DNA from 3 places in the Brochothrix thermosphacta DSM 20171 genome. Region 1 is predicted to be linked to each of the others. Evidence: a T-box and tRNA genes for the amino acid it is inferred to sense, from the RefSeq annotation. Region 1 holds a T-box; the other regions hold tRNA genes.
What was found. The T-box of region 1 lies ahead of glyQ (glycine--tRNA ligase subunit alpha). A T-box ahead of a tRNA ligase gene usually reads a tRNA of that ligase, here a tRNA-Gly.

Region 1 (4,520 bases):
TGCAAGCAACGCACCGATTTTACTGCTAGGTAATTCACCTTCTGAACTTTTAGGAAGGTATGACTCACGAATGGCAGTGGCAACCGTTTCTTTTTCACCTTGCAACAAGGCATATTTATAACCCATTTCGCCTTGCAATTCTGGGAATTCACCCACTAAATTAGTCACAAGATCAAATTTATAAATAGCTGCGGCACGCTGTACATCTGCTTTTTCATCTGCTGTAAAACCAAAACGATCAGCTAATGCTGCAACGACTTTACCCACTCGTTCAATTTTAGCTGACATTGAACCTAATTTTTGGTGGAACGTAATTTTTTCTAATTTTTCTAACGCTGCAGCAATTGTAATTTTTTGATCTTCTTGATAGAAAAACTCACCATCAGAAAGACGGGCACGTAAGACTTTCTCGTTTCCTTTAGCAACCGTTTCAAGGTATTGATCATTTCCGTTACGAACAGTAATGAAGAACGGTAATAATTGACCCGCCGCATCTGTAACTGGGAAGTAACGTTGGTGTTCACGCATAATCGTTATCAATACATCTGCCGGTAAATCAAGATAGTTCTCTTCAAAGTTACCGAATAAAACAGTTGGGTACTCAACGAGGTTTGTTACTTCCTCAAGTAAATCTTCATCTATTGGAACAGTCCAACCTTTTTGAGTTGCTAATGCAGCCACTTGACCCGCAATCATTTCACGGCGTTTTGTTTGTTCTGCAACGACAAATACTTCTTCTAATTGTGATTCATAGGTTGCTGCCGATTTAATTTCAATATCTTTACCTAAAAAACGATGTCCGCGTGATGTGCGTCCTGTCTCAACATCTAAAATTTGGAATGGCACGACTGTTTCACCGTATAAAGCAACGATCCAGTGAATTGGACGAATGTATTTAACATGGTGATTAGCCCAATGCATGTTAACTGGGAAATTTAAACCTAAGACAATTTTGTCCCATTCTTTTAAAAGTTCGGTTGTCGAAACACCCGTTGTTTTTTTCAAAACAAACACATATTCCGTCCCTTTCACTTCTTTAAAGTAGATGTCATCTGTTGATACACCTTGACCTCTTACAAAACCTTGTGCTGCGCGTGACCACTCGCCGTTTTCATCTAAAGCTGTCTTTTTAGCAGGTCCTCGCACCTCATCTTCACGGTCAGCTTGTGATTCTGCAACGGCTTGCACTGTCACTGCTAAACGACGTGGTGTTGAATAAGATGATACTTCGCCATGTTCTAATCCTTGTTCTGTTAACCATGCTTGTACATGTTCTTTCAATTGAATTTCAGAAGCTTGCACATATTTTGCAGGCATTTCTTCTAAACCAATTTCTAATAAAATATCTTGTGTCATCTGCTTAATCCTCCTTTTTCAACATTGGGAAGCCCAATTTTTCACGTTCAGCGACATACGTTTTAGCAACGCCGCGTGCTAGTTTACGAATACGGCCAATGTAATTCGCGCGTTCTGTGACCGAAACTGCACCACGAGCATCAAGCAAGTTGAATGTGTGTGAACATTTTAAAATATAATCATAAGCTGGGTGTACTAACCCTAATTCTAATTGTGCTAATGCCTCTTGTTCAAAGGTCGTAAAGTTTTCTAATAACATCTCTTGATTAGATGTTTCAAATGCATATTTCGAATGCTCATACTCTGCTTGGCCAAACAACATACGATATGTGACACCATTGTTCCATTCTAATTCAAAAACACTTTCTTTTTCTTGAATATACGAAGCAAGACGTTCAATTCCATAAGTAATTTCACTTGTAACAGGTGAACATTCTAAACCACCCACTTGTTGGAAATAAGTGAATTGAGTGATTTCCATACCATCTAACCAAACTTCCCAACCTAAACCAGCACAACCCATTGACGGATTTTCCCAGTTATCTTCAACAAAACGAATATCATGTTTAAGCGGATCAATACCGATTGCTTCCAACGAACTTAAATACAATTCTTGAATATTATCTGGTGATGGTTTAATGACCACTTGGAATTGGTGATGTTGGAATAAACGGTTAGGGTTTTCACCATAACGACCGTCATCAGGACGACGTGATGGTTCTACATAACAAGCTGCCCAAGGTTCTGGTCCGATTGCACGTAAAAAAGTATACGGACTCATTGTTCCGGCCCCTTTTTCTACATCGTATGATTGTAATAGTAAGCAATTTTGTTCTGCCCAATAAGCTTGCAGTGTTTGAATCATTGTTTGTACGTTCATTTCACATTCTCCTTTTAGCTTTTTTTCGCATTGTTTGAATAAGCACAAAAAAACGTCCCTATGCTAATCACAATGACTAACATAGGGACGATAAATATCGCGGTTCCACCCTACTTGATGATTTTACAATCATCCACCTCAAGAAAATAAGCTCCAAGCTGCCTTCACAAATGCCGTATTATATGGTTCCCACTAGCCCATACTCACTTCAACCGGTTCAGTTTGCTACTACTGCTCTTCATTGCTTTATATACTTCTATAAAGATACTGTAAATAGTGGTTTTTGTCAAGAATTTCACTGTCAATAATCAGGTTGTTCCGCCATCTTTTTTCTGTAAATCAGTACTCCAAGTTGACATTTGTTTTAAAAAGCGTTTGGTTTTTAAATTTAATCCTGAAACTTCATCATAGTAAGCATCAATTGCACGTTGCACTTCATCTGTCGTCGCTTGATTAACATCAATTTTGCCAATACGGCTAAAATCTAATAAATAATATAATCGCAGGAGATAAACTACTTTATCCGATAAATGCATTCGATGAGGATCATCCTCAAAACAACGTTGCGTAATCAAACCATTATTTTTAATGGAGAGATCAAACGGCCCTTCCGTATCACCTGTAAGTACACACCCTCGCAGCTCTGGATAATGCCCTAACGTATTCAGCATTTTCATTTCAAAAATTTGAGACAATACTTGCGCATCTTCACCCGCATTCATGCTCTCTAACACCTGATAAATTAATTGAAAAAGCGCTTGATTAGGTTCACGTTCCTCAACAGCCTTGTCCAATAAATCAACACAATAAGAACCATACGCTGTTGTGAAAATATCACTAGCTATCGTTGGGAATCGTTCGATTACTTCACCCTGTTGCAAAGTACCCAAACCTTTATTTCCAAAAAACATGAATTCTCCATAGGTAAACAACTGTGTGGCTGCAGCAATGCGGCTATTACTTTTTTTTGCCCCATGTGCAACCAGACTGATTTTCCCAAACTCTTTTGTATAGAGCCGAATGATTTTATCTGATTCACGGTAATCCATCACGCGAATAATTAATCCTTCACATCGTTCCATTTTTAACGCCCCCGTTTACAACCCTACCAATTTCATATTTTCAAACTGTCTCGTTTCTAGTCCTGTCACTGTTAAACCAATCAAACGCACCGGTCGTTGTTCCCACATTTCTTCAAAAATTTGCATCCCATAAAAATAAAGTTCATGACTTTCAGTCAAACGCATTGGCAAAGTTAAACGACGTGTTTGAGTCGTGAAATCATTATATCTAATTTTCAAAACAATCGTCTGTGCACTCATCTGCTTATCAACCAAGGTTTTTGATATTCTTTGTGAGAAAGAGCGTAAAGCTAATTGTAACTCCGCTTCATCCACTACATCTGCGGCAAAGGTTGTTTCACGTCCAAACGATTTACGTGTACGTTGTGAGCGAACTGGCGAGTCATCAATACCTCTAACTAATCGATAGAGTTGGTACCCTCTTTTTTTAAACTGTATGATTAAATCCCATTCTGACCATTGATATAAATCGGCACCTGTATGAATGCCTAGTGTGTGCATTTTTTCAGCAGTTACATGACCCACACCATAAAAAGCATCTATCGGTAAGGCTGCGATAAAAGCAAGTGCTTTTTCTGGCGTAATCACTGTTCTACCTGCTGGCTTTTTATAATCAGATGCCATCTTAGCGATAAATTTATTGTAGGAGACCCCTGCTGATGCTGTCAGTTGCAATTCATCATAAATGGTCGCTTGAATCTTTTGCGCTAACCGGCTAGCTGAAGGTTCGTTTATTTTATTAACTGTTACATCAAGATAAGCTTCATCTAATGATAACGGTTCTATTTCATCCGTAAAACGATGGAATATTTCATGAATTTTGACCGATATTTCTTGATATCGCGACATTCGTGGGGAGATAAAAACCGCTTGTGGACAAAGTTTCAACGCTTCAACACTCGGCATCGCTGAGTGAATGCCGAACTTTCTCGCTTCGTAAGAGGCAGTTGCTACAACGCCTCGTTTTGAAACACGTGGATCACTAGCTATCACAACAGGCTTCCCTTTTAATGATGGCAAATCACGCTGTTCTACTTGTGCATAAAAAGCGTCCATATCAATATGAATAATTTTACGTTTCGTTTCCACTCTATCACCTCCCCAAACAGAACATCTGTTCTATTTAAGTTTAGCACCAAAGTTCGTAAAAGTATATCGATAGAGCTAGATATTTCCATTTATTTTTTCAAGAAAAAGGGTTT
Region 2 (4,520 bases), 180 kb from region 1:
AGGGGTGCTCTATTAAGGTGAAAGCCTGAGAGAGCCGCAGTGAATAGGCCCAAGCGACTGTTTACCAAAAACACAGGTCTATGCAAAATCGTAAGATGACGTATATGGGCTGACACCTGCCCGGTGCTGGAAGGTTAAGAGGAGTGCTTAGCGCAAGCGAAGGTGCGAATTGAAGCCCCAGTAAACGGCGGCCGTAACTATAACGGTCCTAAGGTAGCGAAATTCCTTGTCGGGTAAGTTCCGACCCGCACGAAAGGTGTAACGATTTGGGCACTGTCTCAACAAGAGACTCGGTGAAATTATAGTACCTGTGAAGATGCAGGTTACCCGCGACAGGACGGAAAGACCCCGTGGAGCTTTACTGCAATCTGATATTGAATGTTTGTGTCACTTGTACAGGATAGGTAGGAGCCTTAGATTCCGGAGCGCTAGCTTCGGAGGAGGCGTTGGTGGGATACTACCCTTGTGACATGACCATTCTAACCCGCACCCCTTATCGGGGTGGGAGACAGTGTCAGATGGGCAGTTTGACTGGGGCGGTCGCCTCCTAAAGAGTAACGGAGGCGCCCAAAGGTTCCCTCAGAATGGTTGGAAATCATTCGCAGAGTGTAAAGGCACAAGGGAGCTTGACTGTGAGACCTACAAGTCGAACAGGGACGAAAGTCGGGCTTAGTGATCCGGTGGTTCCGCATGGAAGGGCCATCGCTCAACGGATAAAAGCTACCCCGGGGATAACAGGCTTATCTCCCCCAAGAGTCCACATCGACGGGGAGGTTTGGCACCTCGATGTCGGCTCATCGCATCCTGGGGCTGTAGTCGGTCCCAAGGGTTGGGCTGTTCGCCCATTAAAGCGGTACGCGAGCTGGGTTCAGAACGTCGTGAGACAGTTCGGTCCCTATCCGTCGCGGGCGCAGGAAATTTGAGAGGAGCTGTCCTTAGTACGAGAGGACCGGGATGGACACACCGCTGGTGTACCAGTTGTTCCGCCAGGAGCATCGCTGGGTAGCTATGTGTGGAAGGGATAAACGCTGAAAGCATCTAAGCGTGAAGCCCCCCTCGAGATGAGATTTCCCATCACTTTATGTGAGTAAGACCCCTGAGAGACGATCAGGTTGATAGGTTCGGAGTGGAAGTACAGCAATGTATGGAGCGGACGAATACTAATAGGTCGAGGACTTAACCTTATTAATTTTTAAAAAAGCGAAAATGACGATTGGTTGTCGCAAATTCTTTCTATATCAATAAGTATTCAGTTTTGAGAGTGCAAATTCTCTTGATAATTTCATATTATCCAAGCAATTAACAGGTAATGTATCTGTTAATATGAATTTTGTAAAAGCGAGTTATTCTAGGCGTTTATGAATCGATTGAGGAACATACTTAGGGTATGTGACAATTGAGATGAAGAAGACAACAACGAAAAACGAAGCTTAGATAAAATTCAAAAAAACGTTTGGTGACGATAGCAAAGAGGATACACCTGTTCCCATCCCGAACACAGTAGTTAAGCTCTTTAGCGCCGATGGTAGTTGGGGGTCTCCCCCTGTGAGAGTAGGACGTTGCCAAGCAATGGGGGATTAGCTCAGCTGGGAGAGCATCTGCCTTACAAGCAGAGGGTCGGCGGTTCGAGCCCGTCATCCCCCACCATTTTTTTGCCGACTTAGCTCAGCTGGTAGAGCAACTGATTTGTAATCAGTAGGTCGCGGATTCGACTTCTGCAGTCGGCATATATTTTTTGGAAAAATTCAAAAAATACTTGTCAAAACCATATCGAAATGTTATAATTAATCTTGTTGACAAATGACAAGAGCCGTTAGCTCAGTTGGTAGAGCATCTGACTTTTAATCAGAGGGTCGCTGGTTCGAGCCCAGCACGGCTCATATGCGAAAGTAGTTCAGTGGTAGAACATCACCTTGCCAAGGTGGGGGTCGCGAGTTCGAATCTCGTCTTTCGCTTGTAATAAAATTTTTAAGCCGGGGTGGCGGAACTGGCAGACGCACAGGACTTAAAATCCTGCGGTGAGTGATCACCGTGCCGGTTCGATTCCGGCCCTCGGCATAGTACGACTAATAAAAAGCGCCCATAGCTCAATTGGATAGAGTACTTGACTACGAATCAAGCGGTTAGAGGTTCGACTCCTCTTGGGCGCATTTACAGCACGGGAAGTAGCTCAGCTTGGTAGAGCACTTGGTTTGGGACCAAGGGGTCGCAGGTTCGAATCCTGTCTTCCCGATTGTATAGACATACATATACAAACGTAATATTCCAGTAATTACCCATTTTTATGGGGCCTTAGCTCAGCTGGGAGAGCGCCTGCCTTGCACGCAGGAGGTCAGCGGTTCGATCCCGCTAGGCTCCACCAATTTTTATTAATAGTTAAGTAATAACATCATGGCGGTGTAGCTCAGCTGGCTAGAGCATTCGGTTCATACCCGAAAGGTCGTGGGTTCGACTCCCTCTGCCGCTATATATTTTCACCTTGGAGGATTACCCAAGTCTGGCTGAAGGGAACGGTCTTGAAAACCGTCAGGCGAGTAAAATCGCGCGGGGGTTCGAATCCCTCATCCTCCTTAACTGAAATTACTGTGATGGTTTTGTACTATAACAGGTAATAACAGTGCTTTGTAAACGAAGTAAGCAAAGTAGTCTTGACTCTGTAAAGAGTTGTAATCTAATATTTTTATTTCGGAGGATTACCCAAGTCTGGCTGAAGGGAACGGTCTTGAAAACCGTCAGGCGAGTAAAATCGCGCGGGGGTTCGAATCCCTCATCCTCCTTAACTGAACTCACTGTGATGGTTTTATACTATAGCAGCTGATAACAGTAACTTACAAACGTAAGCGAGTAAGGTAAGCAAAACTAGTTAAAAGTTAAAATCAAATATTTTTATTTCGGAGGATTACCCAAGTCTGGCTGAAGGGAACGGTCTTGAAAACCGTCAGGCGAGTAAAATCGCGCGGGGGTTCGAATCCCTCATCCTCCTTAACTGAACTCACTGTGATGGTTTATACTATAGCAGTTGATAACAGTAACTTACAAACATAAGTGAGTAAGGTAAGCAAAACTAGTTAAAAGTTAAAATCAAATATTTTTATTTCGGAGGATTACCCAAGTCTGGCTGAAGGGAACGGTCTTGAAAACCGTCAGGCGAGTAAAATCGCGCGGGGGTTCGAATCCCTCATCCTCCTTAACTGAGAATCACTGTGAAGGTTTTAATCGAGCAGTTGATACACAGTAAATTAACAAGTACTATTTATATTATCGCGGGATGGAGCAGTCTGGTAGCTCGTCGGGCTCATAACCCGAAGGTCGTTGGTTCAAATCCAGCTCCCGCAATTGCAAGTTAGCTTGCAAACAAGTTTTTGGTCTGGTAGTTCAGCTGGTTAGAATGCCTGCCTGTCACGCAGGAGGTCGCGGGTTCGAGTCCCGTCCAGACCGTTTTTTTTTGGCTCAGTAGCTCAGTTGGTAGAGCAACGGATTGAAGCTCCGTGTGTCGGCAGTTCGACTCTGTCCTGAGCCATATTTTATGATGGCGGTTGTGGTGAAGTGGTTAACACACCTGATTGTGGTTCAGGCATGCGTGGGTTCGATCCCCATCATCCGCCTTTTGTATATGCGAGTGTAGTTTAGTGGTAAAACTACAGCCTTCCAAGCTGTTGTCGTCGGTTCGATCCCGATCACTCGCTTTAGTAAGTTAGAAAATAGGGCCTATAGCTCAGCTGGTTAGAGCGCACGCCTGATAAGCGTGAGGTCGATGGTTCGAGTCCATTTAGGCCCATTGTTATCCGCAATAGCTCAGTTGGTAGAGCACACGACTGTTAATCGTGTTGTCGTAGGTTCGAGCCCTACTTGCGGAGTTAGGGGAAATACTCAAGTGGCTGAAGAGGCGCCCCTGCTAAGGGTGTAGGTCGCGAAAGCGGCGCGAGGGTTCAAATCCCTCTTTCTCCGTATTATATTTAGGCCCGTTGGTCAAGCGGTTAAGACACCGCCCTTTCACGGCGGTATCACGGGTTCGAATCCCGTACGGGTCATAGCAGTAAAAAAATATTGACAATGAAAGCATACGTGTTATACTTACTATTGTCGTGTTAAGCCGACTTAGCTCAGTTGGTAGAGCAACTGATTTGTAATCAGTAGGTCGCGGGTTCGACTCCTGCAGTCGGCATACATCTTCCTAGAAGATGTTGCTAGAAATAAATATTCAGCTTGTTGAAAAACAAGAGCCGTTAGCTCAGTTGGTAGAGCATCTGACTTTTAATCAGAGGGTCGCTGGTTCGAGCCCAGCACGGCTCATATGCGAAAGTAGTTCAGTGGTAGAACATCACCTTGCCAAGGTGGGGGTCGCGAGTTCGAATCTCGTCTTTCGCTTGTAATAAAATTTTTAAGCCGGGGTGGCGGAACTGGCAGACGCACAGGACTTAAAATCCTGCGGTGAGTGATCACCGTGCCGGTTCGATTCCGGCCCTCGGCATAGTACGACTAATAAAAAGCGCCCATAGCTCAATTGGATAGAGTACTTG
Region 3 (4,520 bases), 180 kb from region 1:
GGGAAGTAGCTCAGCTTGGTAGAGCACTTGGTTTGGGACCAAGGGGTCGCAGGTTCGAATCCTGTCTTCCCGATTGTATAGACATACATATACAAACGTAATATTCCAGTAATTACCCATTTTTATGGGGCCTTAGCTCAGCTGGGAGAGCGCCTGCCTTGCACGCAGGAGGTCAGCGGTTCGATCCCGCTAGGCTCCACCAACAAAAGCAAACTCATTATATTATATATGGCGGTGTAGCTCAGCTGGCTAGAGCATTCGGTTCATACCCGAAAGGTCGTGGGTTCGACTCCCTCTGCCGCTACCATTTTTTTATTATAATGCAGGACCTTTAGCTCAGTTGGTTAGAGCAGACGGCTCATAACCGTCCGGTCGTAGGTTCGAGTCCTACAAGGTCCATTATCATCATTTTTATTTCGGAGGATTACCCAAGTCTGGCTGAAGGGAACGGTCTTGAAAACCGTCAGGCGAGTAAAATCGCGCGGGGGTTCGAATCCCTCATCCTCCTTAACTGAGAATCACTGTGAAGGTTTTAATCGAGCAGTTGATACACAGTAAATTAACAAGTACTATTTATATTATCGCGGGATGGAGCAGTCTGGTAGCTCGTCGGGCTCATAACCCGAAGGTCGTTGGTTCAAATCCAGCTCCCGCAATTGCAAGTTAGCTTGCAAACAAGTTTTTGGTCTGGTAGTTCAGCTGGTTAGAATGCCTGCCTGTCACGCAGGAGGTCGCGGGTTCGAGTCCCGTCCAGACCGTTTTTTTTTGGCTCAGTAGCTCAGTTGGTAGAGCAACGGATTGAAGCTCCGTGTGTCGGCAGTTCGACTCTGTCCTGAGCCATATTTTATGATGGCGGTTGTGGTGAAGTGGTTAACACACCTGATTGTGGTTCAGGCATGCGTGGGTTCGATCCCCATCATCCGCCTTTTGTATATGCGAGTGTAGTTTAGTGGTAAAACTACAGCCTTCCAAGCTGTTGTCGTCGGTTCGATCCCGATCACTCGCTTTAGTAAGTTAGAAAATAGGGCCTATAGCTCAGCTGGTTAGAGCGCACGCCTGATAAGCGTGAGGTCGATGGTTCGAGTCCATTTAGGCCCATTGTTATCCGCAATAGCTCAGTTGGTAGAGCACACGACTGTTAATCGTGTTGTCGTAGGTTCGAGCCCTACTTGCGGAGTTAGGGGAAATACTCAAGTGGCTGAAGAGGCGCCCCTGCTAAGGGTGTAGGTCGCGAAAGCGGCGCGAGGGTTCAAATCCCTCTTTCTCCGTATTATATTTAGGCCCGTTGGTCAAGCGGTTAAGACACCGCCCTTTCACGGCGGTATCACGGGTTCGAATCCCGTACGGGTCATAACAGTAAAGATGTTAACTTTTAAAGTTAGCATCTTTTTTTATTTTTCTCGTAGTGAATTTCTCCGCATACGAGGACAGTATGGGGCGGAGTGAAAGCGAGTACCAATCCATTCTATTAAATTAAGAACCTTTTTGGAGTATAGATTAAGTTCTATCCTCTTTTTTTGTATACGATTAATTATTGAAACAGAGAAAAAACGATTTCGGAATTTGTGAAATTATTAGCTCCAAAAAAGAAGCACTTATGAGGGCCTATTTGCCGACGTAAGTGCTTCTTTAATATAATAACTGTTTGATTTAAAAAGCTAAGCCAATGATTAAAGCGAGTGCTGTCAGTAATCCGTAATATTTGATTGCCTTAGAACATGTAGCCATTCCAGGAATCATCTTCATGACTTCATTTTGTTTCCAAAAGATATAGATAGACATGAGTGCTGGTGGTACAGCAATAAGTGTAATAAAGAGGAATGGTGTAAGGTTCATTGTAAATACTAATGACCAAGTCCATCCAAATGCGAATAACCACATAGCTGCATAAAATACCGTTGCCCAACGTCTACCCAGTAAGATTGCTAAAGTGAGTCGTCCGTTGCGAGTATCTTCTTCAATATCACGTAAGCTGTTTGCTAACAACATGTTACCAATCATAACGATTAACGGGAATGAAAGGAAAATAATTGTTTTATTCAAGTAGCCTGTCTGAATAAAAAAGCTGAGGTAAGTAATAATACCACCCATGAAAAATCCAGCGATCAATTCACCAAAGGGTGTATGTGCAATTGGGAGTGGACCACCGGTATATAAAAAGCCGACAATCATTGAAATTACTCCGATAGCAGCGAGATACCAACTCACAGTGATACAAAGATAGACGCCTAGAAGAAGGGCGATTAGGAAGCTTAAAATGGCTAAATTGCGAATCAAGCTAGCAGACATCTTCTCTTTTGTGATAGCACCACCATGACCTACTTTATTTTCATCGTCATGACCACGTTTATAATCGTAGTACTCATTAAATAGATTAGTTCCTGTTTGAATTAAAAAGGCTGCAAATAACATTGCTAAAAATGGTAAGACCTTAAAGGTTGAATAGTGCAATGCTGCTGCAGAACCAACAAATACAGGAACATAGCTGGAAGCCAACGTATGTGGACGTAATAATTTCCACCATTTATTTTGTGTGATGCGAGCCAGTTTAGAACTCTGACCTTGTTTCAAAAAAACCCTCTCCTTTATTGCGTAATTATACAAATTTAACTATAACACACTATAAACTGCCATAACAGTAAGTAAGAGTATGATACAGTGATATTTTTTGTTATAATTGGTGTGGCAGAGTAAACATAAGCTGATATAAAAAGAGCTATTCGTTGGTTTTATGCGTTCGAATAGTTTCTCTCTTTTTATATGGAGCATCTATATAGGGGCGATATATCTAATGAAACTAGCAAATAAAGTGACAGAGTCTATTAAACAGGCAGTTGAACAAGCAAGAAAGACTGAAAATGCAGTGTTATTGAGCATCATTACTCCGATAGAAGAAATTAATTTTCCAAAGGTGTTAATTAATTTACCTCAAACAGAGGATGCTTTTTATTGGCAAACACCCGATGATTCATTAGAATTTACAGGGATAAAGACAGCGGCAGTGTTTAATGAAAAAATGATGAGTGCAACAGGGGTACAACAAGAGTGGTCGCAGCTTCTAAAAGATGCAGTAATAAGCGATCAAGATAAGGCAAATAGTGGTTTGCCATTACTTTTTGGTGGTTTTAGTTTTGATGATAAAGCAGAAACAACTGGAACAATTTGGAGTGTTTTTGGAAAACAGATGTTTTTGTTACCTGAGTTAATGTTTATGCGCAAAGAGAAGCTAAATACGTTGACAATTAATTGCATTGTTCAAGCGGATGATACTTTTATGAGTATTGAAAAAAAACTGAATAACAGTTATGCGCAAGCAAGGACTTTAAATATAACGTCAGAAAAAGAAAGAACACCTTTAATAATTAAGAAGATTGAAGATTTGATTACGCCCACTGATTGGGATAAGATGTTAAATAAGGGCATTGAACATATTGAGGCAGGTGTATTTACGAAAGTCGTCCTTGCACGCCAAAAAGAAATTGTGTTTAATCGTTCATTACACATTGGTGAATTAATGGCAGCCTTACTTTTACAACAACCGAATTGTTACCGTTATTTGTTGCGTTATCAAGGCACTAGCTTTTTAGGTGCATCACCTGAGCGTTTATTATATAAAGAAGGGCAATCAATCTATTCAGCAGGTGTCGCAGGGTCAATTGCAGCAGGAAAAACAGAAGAACAGCGACAAATGTACGCCGATGAATTATTGGCAGATCCTAAAAATCTACATGAGCATGAAATTGTTGTGAGCATGATTACTAATAAATTAGCAGGTCTTTGTCATGATTTAAACTACTCATCACAGCCTCAAATTTTAAGCAATCGTGATATTCAACATCTATATACACCCATTAAGGCCGAATTAAATAGTGGAATGTCTTTTTTAACATTGGTGAAACAAATGCATCCAACCCCAGCTTTAGGTGGTTTTCCATCTAAGAAAACAGTGGAATGGATTGCAAAAGAAGAACCGCTTATCCGAGGCTTTTTTGGTGCACCAATCGGTTGGTATGATAGTAATGAAAACGGCGAATTCGCAGTAGGTATTCGCTCATTAGCTGCACAAGAAAAAACAGCTCGCTTATTTGCGGGTTGTGGGATTGTTGCGGATTCTGTTCCTGAAAATGAATGGCATGAAACAGCAATGAAATTTCAACCAATGTTAAGATTATTAGGAGGGACAGACAATGACACAGCATCAAATTGAAATGACGCGTTATCTTTCGTCTTTTATTGAAGAGCTTGTACAAGCAGGAGTCAAGGATGCAGTGATCAGTCCAGGTTCACGTTCAACGCCGTTAGCAATGCTAATGGCAGAACATCCGACTTTAAAAATATATGTGGATATTGATGAACGTTCAGCAGGTTTTTTCGCATTGGGATTGGCTAAAGCGTCACACCGTCCCGTTGTATTGCTTTGCACATCAGGCACAGCAGCAGCTAACTATATGCCAGCAGTAGTAGAAGCTAACCTCTCTCAAATTCCATTGGTTGTATTAACATCAGATCGCCCACACGAA

Region 2: it encodes a tRNA-Gly, which carries the amino acid that the T-box ahead of glyQ (glycine--tRNA ligase subunit alpha) is inferred to sense. The anticodon was not compared.
Region 3: it encodes a tRNA-Gly, which carries the amino acid that the T-box ahead of glyQ (glycine--tRNA ligase subunit alpha) is inferred to sense. The anticodon was not compared.

Annotation. Positions count from the first base shown of each region.
Region 1 is NZ_CP145608.1:1,110,481-1,115,000, reverse strand. It holds gene glyS (glycine--tRNA ligase subunit beta) at 1-1,356, opposite strand, end outside; gene glyQ (glycine--tRNA ligase subunit alpha) at 1,361-2,236, opposite strand; T-box leader at 2,317-2,487, opposite strand; gene recO (DNA repair protein RecO) at 2,545-3,318, opposite strand; gene dinB (DNA polymerase IV) at 3,334-4,407, opposite strand; gene V6S17_RS05725 (SDR family NAD(P)-dependent oxidoreductase) at 4,497-4,520, opposite strand, start outside.
Region 2 is NZ_CP145608.1:927,294-931,813, forward strand. It holds rRNA gene V6S17_RS04670 (23S ribosomal RNA) at 1-1,184, shown strand, start outside; rRNA gene rrf (5S ribosomal RNA) at 1,453-1,568, shown strand; tRNA gene V6S17_RS04680 (tRNA-Val) at 1,572-1,647, shown strand; tRNA gene V6S17_RS04685 (tRNA-Thr) at 1,655-1,727, shown strand; tRNA gene V6S17_RS04690 (tRNA-Lys) at 1,808-1,880, shown strand; tRNA gene V6S17_RS04695 (tRNA-Gly) at 1,884-1,955, shown strand; tRNA gene V6S17_RS04700 (tRNA-Leu) at 1,973-2,058, shown strand; tRNA gene V6S17_RS04705 (tRNA-Arg) at 2,077-2,150, shown strand; tRNA gene V6S17_RS04710 (tRNA-Pro) at 2,160-2,233, shown strand; tRNA gene V6S17_RS04715 (tRNA-Ala) at 2,287-2,362, shown strand; tRNA gene V6S17_RS04720 (tRNA-Met) at 2,394-2,467, shown strand; tRNA gene V6S17_RS04725 (tRNA-Ser) at 2,482-2,571, shown strand; tRNA gene V6S17_RS04730 (tRNA-Ser) at 2,688-2,777, shown strand; tRNA gene V6S17_RS04735 (tRNA-Ser) at 2,894-2,983, shown strand; tRNA gene V6S17_RS04740 (tRNA-Ser) at 3,099-3,188, shown strand; tRNA gene V6S17_RS04745 (tRNA-Met) at 3,263-3,336, shown strand; tRNA gene V6S17_RS04750 (tRNA-Asp) at 3,365-3,438, shown strand; tRNA gene V6S17_RS04755 (tRNA-Phe) at 3,448-3,520, shown strand; tRNA gene V6S17_RS04760 (tRNA-His) at 3,533-3,605, shown strand; tRNA gene V6S17_RS04765 (tRNA-Gly) at 3,616-3,686, shown strand; tRNA gene V6S17_RS04770 (tRNA-Ile) at 3,705-3,778, shown strand; tRNA gene V6S17_RS04775 (tRNA-Asn) at 3,785-3,857, shown strand; tRNA gene V6S17_RS04780 (tRNA-Ser) at 3,861-3,948, shown strand; tRNA gene V6S17_RS04785 (tRNA-Glu) at 3,960-4,031, shown strand; tRNA gene V6S17_RS04790 (tRNA-Thr) at 4,093-4,165, shown strand; tRNA gene V6S17_RS04795 (tRNA-Lys) at 4,221-4,293, shown strand; tRNA gene V6S17_RS04800 (tRNA-Gly) at 4,297-4,368, shown strand; tRNA gene V6S17_RS04805 (tRNA-Leu) at 4,386-4,471, shown strand; tRNA gene V6S17_RS04810 (tRNA-Arg) at 4,490-4,520, shown strand, end outside.
Region 3 is NZ_CP145608.1:931,867-936,386, forward strand. It holds tRNA gene V6S17_RS04815 (tRNA-Pro) at 1-73, shown strand, start outside; tRNA gene V6S17_RS04820 (tRNA-Ala) at 127-202, shown strand; tRNA gene V6S17_RS04825 (tRNA-Met) at 231-307, shown strand; tRNA gene V6S17_RS04830 (tRNA-Ile) at 326-399, shown strand; tRNA gene V6S17_RS04835 (tRNA-Ser) at 419-508, shown strand; tRNA gene V6S17_RS04840 (tRNA-Met) at 583-656, shown strand; tRNA gene V6S17_RS04845 (tRNA-Asp) at 685-758, shown strand; tRNA gene V6S17_RS04850 (tRNA-Phe) at 768-840, shown strand; tRNA gene V6S17_RS04855 (tRNA-His) at 853-925, shown strand; tRNA gene V6S17_RS04860 (tRNA-Gly) at 936-1,006, shown strand; tRNA gene V6S17_RS04865 (tRNA-Ile) at 1,025-1,098, shown strand; tRNA gene V6S17_RS04870 (tRNA-Asn) at 1,105-1,177, shown strand; tRNA gene V6S17_RS04875 (tRNA-Ser) at 1,181-1,268, shown strand; tRNA gene V6S17_RS04880 (tRNA-Glu) at 1,280-1,351, shown strand; gene V6S17_RS04885 (1,4-dihydroxy-2-naphthoate polyprenyltransferase) at 1,651-2,571, opposite strand; gene V6S17_RS04890 (isochorismate synthase) at 2,792-4,207, shown strand; gene menD (2-succinyl-5-enolpyruvyl-6-hydroxy-3-cyclohexene-1-carboxylic-acid synthase) at 4,188-4,520, shown strand, end outside.